2 regions of the Candidatus Stoquefichus sp. SB1 genome follow, and region 1 is predicted to be linked to the other one. Evidence: riboswitches for the same ligand, from Rfam matches in the RefSeq annotation. Region 1 holds a riboswitch; the other holds the start of a gene.
The links. A riboswitch is a leader RNA that binds a small molecule or an ion and turns the genes downstream of it on or off. The one in region 1 is predicted to bind lysine.
Positions count from the first base shown of each region.

Region 2: linked by a shared signal. The riboswitch ahead of BN1865_RS09070 (ACT domain-containing protein) and the one ahead of BN1865_RS07550 (Na+/H+ antiporter NhaC family protein) in region 1 are both predicted to bind lysine.

Region 1 covers NZ_LN852694.1:788,694-799,355, forward strand. The annotation lists gene BN1865_RS07505 (ribonucleotide-diphosphate reductase subunit beta) at 1-42, shown strand, start outside; gene feoB (ferrous iron transport protein B) at 122-2,257, opposite strand; gene BN1865_RS07515 (FeoA family protein) at 2,217-2,495, opposite strand; gene BN1865_RS07520 (metal-dependent transcriptional regulator) at 2,603-3,052, shown strand; gene BN1865_RS07525 (helix-turn-helix domain-containing protein) at 3,148-3,822, opposite strand; gene BN1865_RS07530 (MazG nucleotide pyrophosphohydrolase domain-containing protein) at 4,027-4,353, opposite strand; gene BN1865_RS07535 (hypothetical protein) at 4,775-5,170, shown strand; gene BN1865_RS07540 (hypothetical protein) at 5,240-5,509, shown strand; gene BN1865_RS07545 (hypothetical protein) at 5,545-6,021, shown strand; lysine riboswitch at 6,072-6,239, shown strand; gene BN1865_RS07550 (Na+/H+ antiporter NhaC family protein) at 6,320-7,807, shown strand; gene BN1865_RS07555 (3'-5' exonuclease) at 7,840-8,403, opposite strand; gene BN1865_RS07560 (EexN family lipoprotein) at 8,524-9,042, shown strand; gene BN1865_RS07565 (CidA/LrgA family protein) at 9,181-9,537, shown strand; gene BN1865_RS07570 (LrgB family protein) at 9,530-10,222, shown strand; gene BN1865_RS07575 (lysoplasmalogenase family protein) at 10,259-10,662, shown strand, end outside.
Region 2 covers NZ_LN852695.1:197,573-208,234, forward strand. The annotation lists gene BN1865_RS09045 (IS200/IS605 family accessory protein TnpB-related protein) at 157-1,611, opposite strand; gene BN1865_RS09050 (DUF4352 domain-containing protein) at 1,858-2,820, opposite strand; gene lysA (diaminopimelate decarboxylase) at 2,964-4,271, opposite strand; gene dapB (4-hydroxy-tetrahydrodipicolinate reductase) at 4,284-5,027, opposite strand; gene dapA (4-hydroxy-tetrahydrodipicolinate synthase) at 5,029-5,925, opposite strand; gene BN1865_RS09070 (ACT domain-containing protein) at 5,936-6,403, opposite strand; lysine riboswitch at 6,469-6,640, opposite strand; gene BN1865_RS09075 (metallophosphoesterase) at 6,727-7,800, shown strand; gene BN1865_RS09080 (BglG family transcription antiterminator) at 7,860-8,528, shown strand; gene BN1865_RS09085 (hypothetical protein) at 8,537-9,769, opposite strand; gene BN1865_RS09090 (hypothetical protein) at 9,908-10,129, opposite strand; gene mnmE (tRNA uridine-5-carboxymethylaminomethyl(34) synthesis GTPase MnmE) at 10,131-10,662, opposite strand, start outside.

The DNA of each region.
Region 1 (10,662 bases):
AGTGCATATGCAAAATCAAGTGCATTAGAAGATGATTTATAAAATAAAAAGCATCATAACAATTGTTATAATGCAATTGATGAAGATATATTGAAAGATATATCTTTTTTATTGTGCTTATTTATACAAATAAATAAGCAATTTGAGCAAATAAGAAACAAACAACTATACCAATGACTGTCGGAACAAGAAATGAAATGATTGACCATTTCCAACTACCAGTTTCTTTTTTGATAGTTATTAAAGTCGTTGAACAAGGCCAGTGTATTAATGAGAATAACATCGTACTAATAGCAGTAATCCATGTCCAGCCATTTTGAACAAGCAAAGATTTCAGTTCAAAAAGATTACTCATATCAAGAATTGTTCCTTGAGAAAGATAAGCCATAATAATGATAGGGAGTACAATTTCATTAGCTGGTAAACCTAAAATGAAAGCAATCAAAATAACCCCATCTAATCCTAATAACTTAGCAAAAGGATCTAGGAACTCCGCACAGTGATTCAGTAAGCTCATATCACCAATCATGATATTCGCCATCAGCCAGATAATAAGACCAGCTGGAATTGCAACGACAACTGCTCTTCCTAAAACAAATAGCGTACGATCAAAGATTGATCTGACAATGATTTTCCCAATTTGAGGTTTACGATAAGGTGGTAATTCTAAAGTGAATGAAGAAGGAATCCCTTTGAGTAATGTTTTAGAAAGATACTTTGTAACAATAAAAGTCATGACAATACCAAGCAGAATAATTCCAGTCAAAAAGATAGCTGATAAAACAGAAGAGAAAAGTCCTGCTGAACTTACAAAAAACATAGTAATAATTGCAATTAAAGTTGGAAAACGACCATTACATGGAACAAAGTTGTTAGTAATAATCGCAAGTAATCGTTCACGAGGTGAGTCAATAATACGACAACCTATGACACCCGCAGCATTACAGCCAAATCCCATACACATTGTGAGAGCTTGTTTTCCACACGCATGACAGCATTTAAATGGTTTATCAAGATTATATGCAATACGTGGAAGATAACCAACATCTTCAAGAAGGGTAAAGAGTGGAAAGAAGATTGCCATTGGAGGTAACATGACAGAAACTACCCAGGCAAGTACTCTATAAATTCCAAGCACCAATACACCATGTAACCATGCAGGTGCATGAATATACATAAAGAAATCAGTGAGTCTATCTTGGATATAAAAGAGAATATCAGATAAGAATTGAGATGGATAATTGGCACCAGTCATGGTAATCCAGAATATAATAGCAAGTAAGGCAAGCATAATTGGATAACCTGTAAAGCGACTGGTTAGAATATGGTCGATTTTGCGATCTTTTTGATTGTAAGAGGCATCTTCATATGTGACAACATCTTGACATATATCTTCAGCGACGTGGACAAGTGATGAGACAATTTGATCTTTAATTTCTGTAGTATCAATATGATGTTTTTGTAAGAGAAGCTGCGCTTTTTCTATTGCTAAAGCAAGATCATCTTGTTTTAAGAAGTCACTGCCTAAATGTTTATCTATTTCAATTAATAAAGAAGGGTCTTGTTCTAATAATTTTAAACTTAACCAACGACTGTTTAATTGCCCCTGTAATTTTTCTTCTAGAAGTGGTTGAATCAATGCAATAGCTTTTTCTAAAAGGTTTGGGTATGTGATAGAAATGTGTTCATGATGCTCTTTTGAATCAACAGTATCATCAAGACATTTCAAGAAACGGTCTAAAGATTTTTTCTGACGTGCTACTGTACTTATCACAGGGACACCTAATTTTTGAGACAGCAAAGGTAAATTGATATGAATATTTTTACGAATGGCTTCATCCATTAAATTCACGCAAACAATAGTTTGGGGAGAAATTTCAATCGTCTGTAAAACAAGATTTAAATTTCTTTCTAAACATGTGGCATCACAAACAACAACCGTTAAATCTGGATGTCCAAAACAAATGAAATTACGAGCAACTTCTTCTTCCGCAGAATGTGCCATTAAAGAATACGTGCCAGGGATATCGACCATAACATAAGCATGTTTTTCAGTTGAGCAATATCCTTGAGCATTACTAACAGTTTTTCCTGGCCAGTTACCAGTATGCTGATTCATACCTGTTAAATTATTAAAAACTGTACTTTTTCCAACATTAGGATTTCCTGCTAAAGCAATCACTTTTGCATCAGGAGATTGTTTTATAATTTCTAATTCAACATTTTTGAGTTGATTTGATTGGATATCTTCCTTCAACCTTATCAGCCTCCATTATATTTTCTATAACGATATCTTGGCAATCTTCACTTCTAATCGCAATAACTGCTCCACGTATAAAGTACGCTGAGGGATCACCTTGTGGACTACGTCCTAAACATTCAACAACAGTTCCATTAATGAGACCAATATCAAGAAGGCGACGACGCATATTGTCTGTTGCAGTTAGCGTTTTAACCTTTGCTTTTGCACCTATAGGCAAATTATTTAAATTCATAAAATCATCCTTTTTAACATATTTTAGGATAAGGAAACTTTTTATCCTAATTCAATGTATGACTATTTCTTTCAATTGGTGATTGAAATAGAGAAAGGACTGAAAAAATGAGCAAAGAACCTAGTGATTTTCATACTTTTACGGGCTATCGTATGACTTCTAGACAGGAACTCACTCCTGCAATGGAAGATTATTTAGAAATGATTTACAGACTTTATCATCAACAACAAAAAATTAGAATAGGCGATTTATCTCGTCATTTAAACGTTCAACCTTCTTCAACTACAAAGATTGTTCAAAGACTCAAACAGTTTGGATATGTTGATTTTGAAAAATATGGGGATATTGCTTTAACTGATAAAGGTATATTAGAAGGGGAGTATTTGTTGTATCGTCATGAAATTCTTCATCGTTTTTTATGTGTTCTTAATCATTCAGATGATGAATTGGAACAAGTTGAAAAGATAGAACATTTTATGGATAAGAAAACAATCTTAGAAATAGAAAAGCTAACTCAGTTGCTTGAAAATGATCCTCATTATCAAAATGATTTATGATTTTAAATATCTATTTTTATGATATAAAACATATACGTACATGATAAAAAAGACACCTTCCTAGGTGTCCATTATATGAGAATGAAACATGAAATTTATTTTACTATCTCAATTTGTTCATTCTTAGTGCCTGGATTTTTTTGAATGACTGTATAAAATAATGTTTTGTGTTCAATGATATTTTCGCCATAAGATTTACAATAACTAAATCTAGGAACCTGATGAAATTGTGAAACTGCAATATAATCTGTAATAGTAAATAGACCAAATAGTATAATTATACATCCAATAATAGTCAAAATACGTAATCTTCTTTTCATCAATAGATGTTGAGTTCCAAAATAAACGCTAATAACTAAAATCAATCCACCAATGATTGCATAAATACTTCCCCAGCTGCTGTCATTTGGAAATATTGCAAAAGCAGAAATCATTATAAAGATTCCAAATATTCCTAGTAGATAGGTTATAAGTCGTCGTTTCTCAATTTTTGTCTTATGGTCACTATATTCTGCTATTTTTACTGCTGTATCTCTTGTCTCTTGATTCATTTTCTCACTTTTCCTTTCACCATCAATAATTTCAGGTATGCTCACCTGATAGAATTCAGATAGTTCAACCAACATACTGATATCTGGCATATTATTGCCTGTTTCCCATCTCGATACTGTTCTACTAGATACACTGAGTTTCTCAGCTAGAACTTCTTGGGTTAGGTTATTTTCTTTACGTAGTTTTTTCAAGAATAAACCTATTTTTTTCTGTTCCAAGTGTTATACCTCCTTTCGTTAATATCATACACTCTATGTATTCTCATTGACACGACACAAAGTGAGAAAATGTCGTATTTATGAATGAGACATCTTTGTCTATAAATATTTTCTTACAATCATAAGTTTATATTTTCCTTGTGTAAATGGATATACGACAACGCTCCATTTTGCATTATCATTATTTTTGTTTATACTTCTCATTTACCAACATTTCATGTTTTTTTGAAATTTCTCACAATAAGCTTGTTTTAACTCATCTTCAGTTATGTTATAACATAACAATATATCATTATCATACATAAGAACATCAGCCAATTCTTCAACAAGATCTTTTCTTAATTCAATATCAGTAGAAGCATTTATATCTCCATGTTTTTTGACAATATCAATAACTTCACCTATTTCACCAATCATCCAAAGCATCTTATTTTTTCCTGTTTCTTGATTAATGGGTTCCCATTTATCCTTATACTTATTTTGAAGATTTCTTTGCATTTCCTGCATTTGATTGATACTAAAATCTGACATACTATTAATCTCCTTAAATTTTGAATTGATAAATATATTATATCATTAATGAATTTTAGAGTCATTTCTATTTTAGTCATAATACTTTAATATACTAAAATAATTTTGGTTTCTCTTTGTAATATGATAAAATATAGACAATCATATCATAAAATTTAAAATAAGAAATGAGAATTCGTGACTATTAGGGATAGTGATTGATCAATATTTCTATATCAAATATTGATTTATAAATAATAGGGATAGATAATGGGTATAGGAATTGAAAAAACAACTAAATATTGTATATGTTATTGCTGAAACTGAAGAAGTTCATAAAGTTTCAAAGTGATTTTTATAAAAATGTGGTTTTATAGAACATTTGAAAAATGAAATAATAAAATGGATATTGTTATAGAAAGGCTGTAAGAGGAATTGAATTATGAAAACGAAGAAATTGATTATCAATCGTGATAGTATATGTATGGGAGATGATTGTATGTCTCATGAAAAAAGTATAACTGTCAACCAAGATATGACAATGATAGATTTATTTGAATATATCATCGATTATGTTCCGACTATGTATAATGTGATTTGGGCAGTTCGCTCAGATAAAGGAGTATGCGGATATATCATTACTAATGATCATGGCAAAGCAAGTATTGAACTTGTGAAAGAAAACCAGTTGCTTATAGATATGGGACTGAATGAAATAATGTGTAGATATTATTATCCGGCTTCTTTTACTTGGATTGATGGAGAGACAGGTGAACGTGTTCATAAATATAGTGAAAGTCTTTCATTTTTAGAAAAAGTGAAAAAAGATAATCAATAAATTGGGAAGAGAAATAAAATTTTTGAAATAAGAATGATAGGAGATTGAAAGATAGGTATGGTAGAATTGATGTATAAAACTCATAAATTAGCACAAATTCATATTTGTCATAGTGAAATGTTTGAAGTATGTGGAGACTATATAGAATATCCAATAGCAAGTGAATATAGAGATTTTTTTGATGCTATTGTTTGTGAAGATGGATTTGATGAATCTCAATTTGATGATGATTTATTGAATGCAGAAAATTGGTTTTTGTGTGATGATGGAAAGGTTATTGGAATTGAAATTCCTGCTCTTTATGAAGAAGATCATTCTATTTATTTTAGGTATAGATAATAGAAATTATATGATGGTATGCAGGGAGAAAAGTTATGAATGAAGATAGAAAAGAAAGATTGAAACAATTACAAGAACAACAAAAACAAAAATTATTTGAAACAAGAATAAATGATGAAAAGCAACGTATTTTAAGAGAAATACCATGTTTTGATCAACATTATCAATTTGCTGATAAAGAAGAAATAATAAAATTAAAAACATTTTTAAAGAACTTACCTGCACTTACAAGTACGTATATAGATTTTTCTCAACTCATTCAATATGAAGTTAAATCTTTTGATGATATAGATACTCATTTTCATGTTTGGATATGTTTTTTATGTGGTTCCTTAGAACTCTTTGAATTATATCCGTATGGAGATATTCAAAATTTTATTAATGATTTTGAAAATTGGGAATGTATATGTTCTTATTTCATTTTAGTGTTTGAAAATTTTAAAGATTTTATATTTATTGATGATGAGAAAAAGATAATCCAATCACAAAACATTAAAATGAGAAAAATATAAACATAAATGTTGACATCATTAGAAATTGTATGTACACTAAAACAAGTTGAATAAATGGTAGAGGTGCAATGATCAAGAGTCCATAATCATAATGTTTGGTACAGTGATTATGAAAAGGGTGATTTGCCGAAGTGTTTTCATGACACCAATAGTGAAAATGCTGGGGGATGATAGAATATATCATCAACTGTCACAATATGTGGAGGGCTATCTCATGCAAATGTATTTTATAATGCTTTGATTGATTGCCAGTCAAAGCTTTTTTCTTTTGCCGTTTATATCACAAGAAGGAGGACATATGAATTTTATTGGAACATTTTGGGCTTTGATCCCAGCGATTATCGCAATTGTGATTGCATTAAAGACAAAAGAAGTCTATATATCATTGTTTATTGGTATTTTTGTAGGTGGATTATTATTGACTGGATTTCAGCCTCTTGCAGCTATTGAAACCGTTTTTGAAACAATGATTACAAGTTTATCTGATACATGGAATATTGGAATATTGATATTTTTGGTATTCTTGGGAACAATTGTTGCGTTAATGACAAGGGCAGGTGGCAGTCGTGCTTATGGTCAATGGGCAACACGTAGAATCAAAAGTAAAAAAGGTGCATTGCTTTCAACTTTTGGATTAGGTGTTTTGATCTTTGTTGATGATTATTTTAATTGTTTAACTGTTGGAAGCGTCATGCGAAATATATGCGATGAATTGAAAATATCACGTGCAAAACTGGCTTATATTATTGATTCAACAGCTGCACCAATTTGTATTATTGCACCAATTTCAAGTTGGGCAGCCGCAGTGAGTGGTTATACGAGCGGTGATGGATTTACGCTTTTTTTAGAAACAATTCCTTTTAATCTCTATGCACTTTTGACAATTGTTATGGTCTTATGTGTTATTCATTTTGATTTGAATATTGGAACTATGAAAGAATATGAATTGTCTGCCCAAAATGGTGATGTTCATCATGGTCATGAAGAATATAAAGATGTTAATTATATTGAGACATCTGATAAGGGTAGAGTTTTAGATTTGATTTTACCTGTTCTATTCTTAATTGTAAGTTGTATTACATGTATGATTTATACAGGTGGATTCTTTGAAGGCGTTTCTTTTATTGAAGCTTTTACCAATTGCAATGCTTCTTTAGGATTGGTATTAGGCTCATTTTTGACATTGGTTTTTACCTTCTTGTTATATCTCCCACGTCATGTTCTTTCTTATAATGAATTTGCCGAATGTTTACCAACAGGATTTAAAATGATGGTACCTGCTATGACAATCTTAGCATTGGCATGGACATTAGGTGATATTGTTTCGACTCATTTACAGGCTGGCTTGTTTGTTTCGACAATGTTAGAACAGTATCAGATAAGTGTTGCTATTTTACCAGCATGTTTATTTGTTATTGGAGCAGGGCTAGCTTTTGCAACAGGAACATCTTGGGGAACTTTTGGGATTCTTATTCCCATTGTAACTGCTATTTTTACAGAAGGAAATCCGATGCTAGTGATTTGTATATCTTCTATTTTAGCAGGGGCTGTTTGTGGTGATCATATTTCTCCAATATCAGATACGACAATTATGGCATCAGCAGGTGCCCAATGTCATCATGTTGGTCATGTCTCTACTCAACTTCCTTATGCTATGATTGTTGGGAGTGCCTGTGTTGTTGGTTATATTGTTGCAGGCTTGACGCAAAATGTTTGGCTAACTTTTTTAAGTGGTTTGTTTTCTCTAGGAGTCATTATTCTTTTTATAAAAAAGCGTGCATCATAAAAAAGACCTATGATTTTTTGTAATCATAGGTTTTAAAGTTTTATGTGATTTTGAATAATTATATTTTTTAAATGTTCATACAATTCATAAGTCGCTGTACAATCTGCTAAGGATCTATGTTCATTATTTGTTAGGTTTAAAAGTTCAACCATATCAGTTAAGCGATGATGCTTGAGCTGGGGATAGACTTTTCTAGAAAACTGTAAAGTGTCCATGTATTCATTTTCAATATCCATGCCAAAGTGATTAGCAATAAAACTTAAATCAAAGGCTGTATTATGACCAATAATAATATCATCACTTATAAAATTAATAACTTCATCCATAATGTCATATAAAGTAGGCATACCAAAAACCATATTATTATCAATACCGGTTAATTGTGTGATAAAATGACTAATTTCTCGTTGAGGATCTAAAAGTTGTTCATATTTATCAATGACTTTTTGATTTCTAACTTTAATAATTCCTATTTCAATGATTTGATCTCTTTGCCAAGATAAACCTGTTGTTTCTAAATCTAGAACACAATAATCATCAACAATCTTTTTTACATATTTTCCTCGATTTTTAGGTCTTCTATCATTTGATTGCATAATATCAACTTCCTTCTTATTCTATTAAAACGAATATTGTTATGAAAATCAACTTATTTCCAATTTTTTATTAGATTTTATATGCTTTTTTGTTACAATGAAGATAAGGAGGGTTATCTTATGAAAAAAATGATTTTTATAAGTCTGATATTTTTCTTATCTTTAGGTTTAAGTGGCTGTTCTTCAGAAAACAAAGAGATTGAATATTTGAAAAAACAAAATGATGCACTGAAAACACAACTTGAAAAAATGACTATTCAAACAGGGAAAATTGATTTAAAGATAAGTGGTCGTTTGACTTTACAACTTTATAATATTAGTAAAGATTATGAATTAGGTGATGATGATTATAGAACGCTCACTGTTTCGTTATTCCAAAGTGCGCCTTTCTTGTTGCGGGTTCATAAAACGATTGCAAGTCAGTTAAAGGTTGATAAGATTTATACTTTTCAGTTTAAAGAAGATACTACAATATATAATATTGATTATTTTGCTTATTCATCTGGTTATATTTTTGATGACTGGTTTATCAAACAGTGTGCGGAAGATATCGTACTTGTAGGAGAAGCTAAAGAAAGTGAGACAGGTCTTGAATCAAATAAAATGAAAATCGAAGTAGTTGATAATAAGGACAAATAGTCCTTTTTTAATTATTGGATTATACAAATATTTGTATATGATAAAATGTAAACTATTACATAAAAGAAATGTATAAAAACATTATAGATATGTTCAGAATAATGCTATAATATTGAAATTGTAATGAGGGGGATTAAGATGAAATATATACATCAATTTTTAATTATTATGATCATATCATTTCTTGGTGAATTGTTAAGTTTATTACCTTTACCAGTTCCAGCAAGTGTATATGGTTTACTTATTTTATTAGTCTGTTTATTTACTGGAATAATTAAGCTTAAGGATATTGAAGATGTTGCTGATTGGCTTATTTTAATTATGCCAGTTTTATTTGTTCCTTCTGCTGTCAGTTTAATGAATGTAGGCAATGAATTATTGGGGGATATTATTGTAATAGGTGTTGTTCTTATCGTGAGTACAATTGTTGTCATGGTGACAACTGGAAAAGTTGCTCAAATGATAATTGAAAGAAAGGAGCAAAAGAATGGATAGGATTTTTATAGAAACAATGTATTTTGGAATTGTTTTAAGTTTATTATCGTATTGGGTTGCTGTTCAAATTCGTAAGAAATTTCCATATCCACTTTTTAATCCTTTATTAATCAGCGCTATTATATCTATTGCAGTACTGTCTTTATTTCATATTGATTTTGATACATATAATAAAGGTGCACAAATGATTACATTTTTATTAACACCATCAACTGTCTGTTTGGCTGTTCCTTTATATAAACAGAGTCAAATCTTGATGAAACATTTAGATGCAATTTTATTGAGTTTGTTAAGTGGCTGTTTAGCTGGGATATTAAGTGTGACAATTCTGTGTCTTTTGTTAAATGCGAGTCATACATTATTATTTTCACTTTTACCAAAATCAATTACAACTGCAATTGCAATAGGAGTTTCTGAATTAATTGGTGGTAATTCTACAATCACTGTAGGAGTTGTTATTATTACAGGTATTTTTGGAGCGATGATAGCTAAAACAGTTCTTCGTATATTTCATATTCAACATCCAGTTGCTATTGGTTTAGCATTAGGGAATAGTGCTCATGCGATTGGAACAGCGAAAGCTATTGAATTTGGTGAAATTGAAGGGGCAATGAGTAGTTTATCAATTGTTATTGCAGGTGTTTTTACAGTGATTTTAGCCCCTCTTATAGCAAGTTTGTTTTAAATAGCATATAATAGTGATAAAGAAAGGGTGATGATCATGGTTTTTGTTATCTACAGTGTATTTGTTATCATGTTATTGTTTTCACTCAAAAAGAAATCTTATATTGTTTTTAAAACACTGAATAGTTTGGCTTTTATTGGTGTTGCAGTTTATTGTGCAATGACGACTCAACGTGTTCATTTGTTGTTAGGAATTTTCCCAGGGTTGATGGGATGTTTGGCTGGCGATTTTATGCTTGCGACACAATATAAAAAAAGTTTTATATATGGGTTAGTATGTTTCTTTATTGCAAATTTTTGCTATGTTATTTATTTTATGAATTTTTATCCTTTATCTATTATTGAATTTATTTTACCTGTTGTTTCTATTGTAATTGTCATTGCTTTTTCATATTTACAAAATATGAATTATGAAACTTATGAGAAAGCAATTTTGGCTTA
Region 2 (10,662 bases), on a different contig from region 1:
CTGTCTATCAGATAACGCATTGTCTGTAAGTACGACGAGAATCTGTTCTATAGTTCTTTTTATACAACAGCCAGTCCATTTCTCTCACTATGACCATGTAATCTTTCTCTGATTCATATCATAAACATAATGATGAACTGGTTATTTTTTTATGACTCATTCTGCAATTAGCTGACTGTAGTTTCTCCACCTTGTAAGTTGGGGCTTGTTGATTTGCTGATACTTCCTTAATGGCAGTCTTTCACTGTATCCCATTCCTCTTCTGGCTATCACATATGATGCTGCCTTATGTATGCTGATTCCTTTCGCTCTGGCATATTTCAGTTTCCCTATGACACTTGTATACGCCGGATTCACTTCATTGATTCCTATCTTTTCCCTGTATGAGCGACTGTACAGCTTTTCAATGATCTTTCGATATGAGAATTCACTTAGCATTCTCTGATACTTCTTATTCTGATTGTACACTTCAAAGTCCTTTTTCTTCTTTTCAAAGTTCAGTTCCTCTATAATCAGTGGCTTACCGACTTCTTTGCAGTATCCGATAATCTGTTTCACTGTGTTCTCTATAATCCATTTTCTTTGACTTGATGTCTTACTGCTAAGGTCAAAAAGAATATCACGACAGTATATCAGATTCCCATGTCTGTCTATCTCGCTTAATGATATCCTGTCGTTATTGATATCTATTCCAACTGTTCCTTCTGTGATTTCAAACAGGCATTCCTCATACTTCACATCAAGTTCTATTGCTGCACTGACAATGAAGTAATCACCTTTATCCTTCAGGGTATAGCACACTGCCTTCCCCTTTGTGGCATGCTTCAGATTCAGTACTCTTATCAGTTCTTCCCTGCGATAGGGAAAATCAAGTGAAAAGGCATGTCTTCTCTGATAGGTATCGATATAGGTCATTGTCTTCTTTTCGTGATCATACTTGAACAGATTGTTGCAGTATTTGCCCTGACTTCTTCCGGTTATCTTCATATACCTGTTTCTATGAAAACGAATCTGCTTCATCCTCTTTTCAAGCTTTTCTATTTTATGAAGCACCCTTGTCCTTCTGTATCTGAGCTGCTTTAATTTATGTCCTGTTGACCTGATCAGTGGATTCAGTATCTGAACCTCAAATATATAGAGAAGCATATACTGATTTCTATAGTAGCAGTGAAGAGGATCACAACTGTACCACTTCATACCCCTGCATCTGTAGACAGGCGGAAGCGCTTCATCATGTGCAATCGCTTTAGAAAGCGCTATAAGAGTAGCCTTGGTCATTTTATACTGTTTAAGAAACTTTGTTTCCTGATCAATCTTCTTTTCAATCTTCTTTAGCTTCTTCTTTTTCATTGATATAGACTTATGATGCCAGGTCTTCTGTGACTTCAGTATTCCCTTAGCCTCACTGATAGCACTTAAAGGGAAGTAGTCATTGGTATGATAGATATCCTTCAGATATCTGGAGTTGATGCTATTGTTATTATAGAGTTCTCTATATGACTTATGAAGCATTGACTGATAGAGTGATATATCATTTTGAATAGCGAGAGCAGTATCATTGGATAACTCATGATAATAGACTCTGGTAGATGAAATCGTTATCTTAGGCATAGTTATCTCCTTTCATGAAAGAAAAGAGGACAAAACAAAAATACATCTAACATGTATATTCATTTTATCCTCGAAGACTTCCGTACCCATATTATAGCACAGAGCAATTCACTATTCAATGCTTTAAGCAAATATATTGACTGACGCATCCAAATTCTTAATAGATTATGGAAATCTTTCCATAATCTATTTTATAGAAAGTAAAATAGATAAAAAAAGACTGATTTAAATCAGTCTCGTCATTGATTAAAATGTGAAAGTATAAACTTTTCCCATATGTGCCATTCTTATTGTTTTTTCTGCATTTGCAATACTATCAGAAACTTCAAATACAAAATAGACTGTTCCACTCTTACCAGCTGCTAATGTTGTAGAACTTGCTGCTGATAAATTACTTTGATCATCTTTTTCATAGAACATATTGCTTGGATATTCATTACTATTTTGATCTACCAATACTGCTGAAACAACATTTGATGCAGTTAAATCTTTATCAGAAGTATTTTTAATATTTGTTTTTAAAATAACAAAACTATTACTATCTGATCTCACTTTATAATAAGTATATAAACCTGTTGGTTTTGCTGGTTCTATCTTCTTTGCTACATCTGTAGACTCTAAAGTTATCTCACCTGTACCATCAATAGTTACCACATCTTTTAATTTCTTGCTTTCATAATGACTTGCAACATCACTTAATTTAAATGTCATTGCTGCAACTTGTTCCTTATCTTCATCTTTTGTCTTTAATTGAAATGTAATATCACCATCTAAAAGTTTTGGATCAATTTCAGTATAGAAATGAATTTTACTTGTTCCTTCACTTGTAAGAGTTGCTCCCTGATGAATCGTTTTTCCATCTTCACTGACAGCAATCGTATATCCAGGATATTCTTTTTCATTAATAGTAAATGAAGTATCTACAGCAGAGGCAACCTTTAAATCCTCATTCTTTAAATTAGTCATCTGTAATACAACATCTAATAAAGCGTTTGTTGATGTTCTTGGTTTATAATAATTATAATATGTTCCAATAACATCAGGTGTAATCTGTTGTGTTTTCCCAATAGTTTCTAGTTGAAAAGAAACCAAATCTTCAAACTTTGTTTCCTTTCCCCATTCAATTGCTAAATCATTGTTTTTGCTGCTACATGCAACAATACTTACTCCCATTAAAACTGTTAATAAACATTTAATTAACTTTTTCATTTTGTTCTCCTTTCCCTATACTCTTATTATACTTTGAATTTAAGAAAACTCAATTTATTTGTCACAAATTAATAAAATTTGTTGTATTTTTTGCACTATTTTGTGCATTTTGTGACAAAAAAGAACAAGTTTATCTTGTCCTTTTAATAATCTTCTTCTACATCATAATAAGTCAAATCATCAAATGTTTGTCTTCTAATCACTAACTTAGATTTTCCTTGATATGTAAATACAACTGCTGGCTTTGGTAATTGATTATAATTAGATGACATAGAATAATGATATGCTCCTGTTGAAAATTGAGCAAAAATATCACCTGGTTCAGGTTTAGCAACCATTATTTCTTTCACCACAATATCACCAGACTCACAGATTTTACCTGCCACAGTAACCTTTGTATCTCGAGGTTCCTCAGCCTTGTTAACAATAACACCTTCATAATCAGCATCATACAAACATGTTCTAATATTATCTGTCATCCCACCATCAATACTGACATATGTACGTACTTCAGGTATTTCCTTAATTGTCCCAATTGTATAAAGTGTTATTCCCGCATTACCAACAATATAACGTCCCGGTTCTACTAAGACCATCGGCATTTTCCAACCACGAGCATCATAACCTTCTTTGATTGTTTTCATAATTTCAGTAGTAATCACTTCAAAATCTAATGGTTCATCTTTTTTAGTATATGCAATACCATATCCACCACCAGCATTAATTTTAGTAACCATAACACCTAATTGATCATATATTTCATATGCAAACCCAACAAAACGTTTCATTGCACTGATATAAGCATAAAGATCAAAAACCTGTGAACCAATATGACAATGAATTCCTTCAAATTCAATATGATGAGAATCCATAATTTTTTGAATTGCTTCCAAATAAATACCATGTCTAGCACTAAATCCAAATTTTGTATCTTTATGACCAGTTTGAATAAAGCCATGACCACCGGCTTTAATTTCTGGTACAACTCTAACAGTTGCATAAATTGTTTTATCTAAACGTGTTGCAATTTTTTCAACCAATTCAATCTCATAAAAATTATCAATCACAAAATGATCAACATCATGTGAAATAGCATATTCTATTTCAGATGGTAATTTATTATTTCCGTGGAAATATATCTTATGTGGGTCAAATCCTGCTTTTAAAGCAATTGAAATTTCACCAGCACTTACACAGTCAATACCTATGCCATATTCTTTAGCAATCTTATAAATTTCTAAACAGCTAAATGATTTTGATGCAAATAAAGGTAAAACATTTTCATATTTATCTAAAAACTTCGTCTTTAATTCATTCATCTGATGACGAATATGTCCTTCACTCATAACATAGAGTGGTGTTCCATAGGTCTTTACAAGATCCATAGCATTAACTTCATCTATGTATAATGTATTATTTCTAATTTGTGCAAATTCTGTTTGTAAAACCATTCTATTTCCCCTTTAATATAAATTTTTTAATGTAAATAAACCATTTTCTTTATCTACGATTGCAACACACGCTGAAATAGCACCTTGAACAAAAACCTCTTTAGATAGTGCTGTATGTTTGACTTCAATAATTTCATCATGTCCTGCAAATAAAACTGTATGTTCCCCAAAAATTGTTCCTGCTCGCACAGATTGAATGCCAATCTCATTCTTTTCTCTTTTGTGATGAACCTGACTGCGATCATAAACTTCTTTTGTTTCATCAATATCTTCATGAATAACATCATACAAAAGCTTAGCAGTACCAGAAGGAGCATCAATCTTTTGATTATGATGTTTTTCAATAATTTCTATATCATATCCTTGATTATAGAATTCCTTAGCAACCTCTTTAACAATCTTTGTTAACATTGATACACCAAATGATGTATTATATGATTGAAAAATTGGAATTTGTGATGATGCTTCCTCAATACGTAATTTTTGTTGTTCATCATAACCTGTTGTGGCTATAACTAATGCACAATGATGCTTTATTCCAAATTTTAATATATCATCTAAATTATTTGGATGAGAAAAATCAATAATAGCATCCACTTGATCATGAACCTCTTGTAATGAAGAATACATGTTTTCTACAATTTTCTCATTAAAGACAGGAGAAACAACTCCAATCAAATTCATTTGATCATTGTTTCTCACTGCTTGGGCCACTTTTTGTCCCATTAATCCATATCCATATACAATTACATTCATTTTAATATCCCTTTTCTTCAAATTTTTTCATTGCTTCAAATAACAATTCTTTATTAGCTTCAATTGTTGGAATCAAAGGTCTTCTGACCATTTCTCCACAAACTCCTAATTTAGCTAAAGCAACTTTTGGCATAATTGGATTGACATCAACAAATAAATATTTACTTACATCATTCAAATCATATGCCATTGCTCTTGCTAATTCCATATCACCCTTTAAAACTGCTTGCGCAAACTTTTCTGTTTCTCTAGGATAAACATTAGATAAAACCGAAATAACGCCTTTACCTCCAGCTGCAATAAATGGCAAAATATTATCATCACAACCACTATACATATCAAAATCTAAATCTCTTGTTTTTGATAAAACATCCATTGCATAAGCAATATTATCTGTTGCATCTTTCATGGCTTTAATATTTTTATGCTTAGCAAGTTCTACAACTGTATCAACAGTTATATTCATTCCAGTACGTCCAGGAACATTATAGATAATCATTGGAATATCTACACGATCAGCAATATAAGTATAATGATCAATTAAACCTCTTTGACTTGTTTTATTGTAGTATGGTGTCACCACTAAAATAGCATCAGCACCAACCTCTTTTGCAAATTCAGCTTTTTTTAAGGCAGTTGCAGTATCATTTGATCCTGCTCCAGCTATAACCTTAATACCAGTTCCTTTAGCCATTTCCATGACAATTTTTGTTAATTCGAATTCTTCTTCAATTGTAATTGTAGGTGTTTCTCCAGTTGTTCCATTGACAAGTAAAGCTTGAACACCACCATCAATCATTCTTTGAACTTGTCTTTTAAAACCTTCAAAATCTAAACTTCCATCTTCATGCATTGGTAATACCAATGCAACCGCACTTCCTTCAAAAATAGATTCCATAATATCCTCCTTATAATTGATATATATTTTTAATTTTATGAACAGCTAATTCCATAAATTCTTTAGGAATAACAAATGATATTGATATTTCAGATGTTGTTATTTGTAATAAAGGGATTTGTTGTTTACCTAATATTTCAAAAATTTGAGCTGCAACACCAACTTCATCTTTCATTTTTTGATCTTCAACCATGACTTTAGCAACATTTCTATTTTGATAAACCATTATTCTTGGATGATTTTCTTTAATACTTTCTATCGCTTGATTTAATTTTTCCTGGTCTTTAAGATCACATGTAAAATCAATACGCATTTCATCTTCTAACATGACTTGAGAAATCATATCTATATTCACGTTCATTTGTGAAATTTGTTTAAAAATATCACCTATAAAATATGAATTTTTCTCAACATTTAATAACTTGACATGAATAATTTGATCATTGTAGCCTACCTGTGTATTTGTTGTTTTCTCCATAATAGTCGCCCTCTTTCTATAAACAAAAAATTGCAATGATACCATTGCAATCAATAAAAGTATATTAACGCAATAGCACACCACTTTAATATCTTAAAGTGACAGTGGCATAGATATTCTCTATACCCCCAGGACATAATAACATGCAAATCATTATACCTTCGGCAATCGTTCCTCCTTCTTTTTAGTTGCATCTATTACAAAAGAATTCTTAACTCATGCGCCTCTATCTTGACTTAATACTATCACAACACTTATATGAAAGCAACCTTTATTTTTTAGTGATTTATGATATACTTGTATCCAAGAAATGAGGTTAAGTTATGAAAATATTTTTTATTTTAATGTTTCTCTTTATTATTATAGCACCTTTTCTCTATTTTCTTTATAAATTTAAATATTTAAAAAAGCTATATAAAAATATACTTGGTGTTTGTACTCTCTTTTCACTTATCATTATATGTATGAAAATATTTATTCTTCCTAATAATCCAATCTTTTTTGTATTCACAATGATTGTACAATTTTATATATTATCTGTTTTTATAACAGTCATAATATTGGCTTTATATCAATTATTGATGTCTTTTATTCATAAAACTGTTCAAAAAAGAGTAGTCATTTTGTGTGGGGTTATTGCGGTAGCCATAACAAGTTTTGGATATATGACACATTTTCATAAAGTTGAAAAAAATTATGATATTGTTGTTCATAAAGACACTGATTTATCTTCTTTACGTATTGCAGCTATTAGTGATATGCATTTAGGAACTGGAACTTATTTACAAGATGTTAATCATCTTGTAAATAAAATTAATCAACAGTCTTATGATGCTATCTTTCTTATTGGAGATTTATTTGATGAATCTACACCTACAGAAATGGTGGTAGAAGCCTTAAATTCATTATCTCATATGAAAAGTCAATATGGTATTTATGCTGTTAATGGTAATCATGAACATTTTGCAAATATATTAGATCCTTCACTTTATCAAAAAAATAATATTCAACTTTTAAATGAAAATTATGTATGTGTTGATGGATTATTTAATATAGTAGGTAGAGAAGATGTTTCGGCTCATCAGGAACAGACAATTGCTCAGATAATTCAAGGTATGGATACAAGCTTGCCAACATTTGTCTTAGACCATAATCCTAAAAGATATCAGGAAATGATGAATTATGCTGATTTACAAATATCAGGACATACACATGCTGGACAAGCATTTCCATTAACATTATTGACAGCACCCTTATATGATAATGTATATGGTCTTTTACAAAAAAATGATTTTTCTTTGATTGTAACTAGTGGTTATGGTTCTTGGGGATTCCCTGTCAGACTTCTCACTCATTGTGAATATTTGGATATAAAGATAACGTTTACAAAAAAGTAATATTTATTATGGACATTTATCGACAAATAATATATCATATGAAAAGCGAGGTAAGGTATATGGTTATAGAATTAGATAGTCAATATGAAAACAGAAAAGAAATTATTGAAGATATTGTAAAATCTATGATTGAGAAACATCATATTCAAGTCTCTGAGTCATCATTTGATAACTTAATCATTCATTTATCTTTATGTGTTTCTAGGGAATTAAATGGAACTTATATTCCTACAAGTGAAAGTCAGATTAATCATTTAAAAGAACATGAGTATTATCCGGCTTCACAAGAAATTATTGAATCTCTTGAAAAGAAATTCAACATTACAATTGATGAAAATCAAATAAGTTATACAACAATGTATTTAGCAAATATTAACTTGTTAGATATTGATTTTAACTGTGAGTTTGATTTATGTGATGATGAAATGGAAGATGTTATTAATGAAACAATTAAATGTATTAAAGAAGAATTAAATTATGATTTAAGAAAGAAAACTGAATTCTATACAGGGATGACACTTCATTTCTATCCTGCATTAGATCGTCTTCAAAATGATCAACAGTTAACTAACAATCCATTAAAAGATCAAATTCAGTCACAACATCAAACTGAGTACAAATGTGCACAAATCTTTAATTCAATTGTTGAGCAACATTATCATAAATCATTTAATGAACATGAATTAGCCTATATTGCTCTTCATTTTGGAACAGCATTTAAAAAATAATGTGAAAATTAATTCACATTATTTTTTTCTAATTGTATAAAGTATTGATCTTGATTAAATGGAACTTCTATCGTTTGATAATGTTTCGTTCCTATCAATCCTAAGCTATTATCTTGAATAGTATGAGTATTATCTAATATTATTGAAAAACTTTGTTTTGTAAATTCTATATCCGAAAGATAGTTTGTCATATAATGAAATTTTCCTTTATCTGATTGAATATTTGTCTTGGCATTTTGATAATTATAACTAACTGTTACTGTTTTGTTTGCTGGAACTTCTATCTCTGTATAAAATTTACAGAAATATTCATCAAATAATAATGCCTGTAGATCAAACTCATTAAGTGTTTGATCTTTTTGATATAATTTATCCATTCGACAAAAATAACTCAAATAAAAGGCTTCTCGATTCCATTGATTTTGACCACCCATTGTTTCTTTTGATATATAATCATCTAAACATTGTTTTATTGCATCTTGAAATGTCATTTCTGTTTCTTTCACTTGTGCTGTAACACCTTTATCAACTTTACTACAACTTTCATCACTATACCCTGTCAATTTCATTCCTTTGATTTTCTCATAAGAAATAATGACAGGTGTTATGGCATGAGCATCATTGTCCATATAGATTATCTTTCTATTATCTTGATTCTCAATATAAAAATCATATGTCTTTAAATAATTGTCATATTCAATTTCTAAATATCTGATTGGTCCATCATCAGGATATTCTCTATTAACAAATTGATAAACATAAACCTTTTCCTGAAGTTTCTTAGCAAATTCTTGGGATATTGTTTTGGTTTCTGATGATTCAATACCCTTTATGAAATCCTGACTTGTACTTTTTTCATCAAATGCAAATAAACCACTTAATTGTATCTGATAGTTAATACTTTGTTGATTCAACTGAATATCCATTGATTCTCCTGTTAGCCCACTTTCTCTAAGACAAGGATAAGACAAATGAATTGTTTGATTTTTAGATGTTTTATTTGTAATATGATATTGGTCTTGAATCTGCATGATATTTTGTACACTAATGCTTGTTTCTCTTTCACATATTATCAAGGAGGAATCAGTACTTTGTAATGGCATAATAGTCCCTAAATAAGCCGACATTAGATAATCATAATGAGAAGTAAACAAAATATTCTGTATAACGATTCCTAAAATAGTAAATATAACCAGAACAACAAAGAAAGTATTTCTAACATAATGATGTTTTTTCTTCATAGAAATTCTCCTTTTTTTAAAGCATATCTTCTCTCTTTATTGTATCATAAATATTTTCTTCTTTTATGAAAAACTTATCTATCATATATAAATGATTACATGTCAACAACTAAAAAATAGCCCAATAAAAGGCTATTATTATTTATTCTTTAAAATCAAATGCAAAGCATATAAAACAACACATTCAAATAAACATGAAAACATAATAATCATAAAAATATAACTGATTAAAGATAATGTGGCATTCCCACGATTAAAAGCTGTTATTCCAAGAAAAAGAACTAAACTTATTATTCCTAAAGTTCTTAAATATTTAAAGAATCTATAAAACCTTTGTGATAAAACACTATATTTATTCATCTTATTTACCTATACAAAAGCGTTTGAATAATTCATCTAATAAATCTTCTTTTGCCCTTTCTCCTAATATTTCTTTTAGATTTTCCCAGCTATCATACAAATCAGTCACAATTAAATCTGTTGGTATTTGATTTTTCATTGCTTCAATTGCATTGTTTAATGACTGGTTAGCTTTTTCTAATAGTTGAATTTGCCTTGCATTTGCAAGTATATCTTCTTGTCCTGAAGTTATTTTACCCATTTCAAACATTGTTTTGATTTCATCAATTAATGGTTCTATCTCATTATCTCTTGCACTAATAGCAATTCCTTCTATTGATTGATGAATGCCTTGGTCTTTTTTATTTATGACAATAATTCTATTGGTATCTTGAGATAACTCTATTAATTCATAATCTTCTTTTGTCAGTTCTGATGATCCATCAAGAACCAATAATACCAAATCAGCTTTATGAATTAATTCTTTAGATTTTGTTACACCAATATTTTCAACAATATCTTCTGTTTCATGAATACCCGCCGTATCAATCATA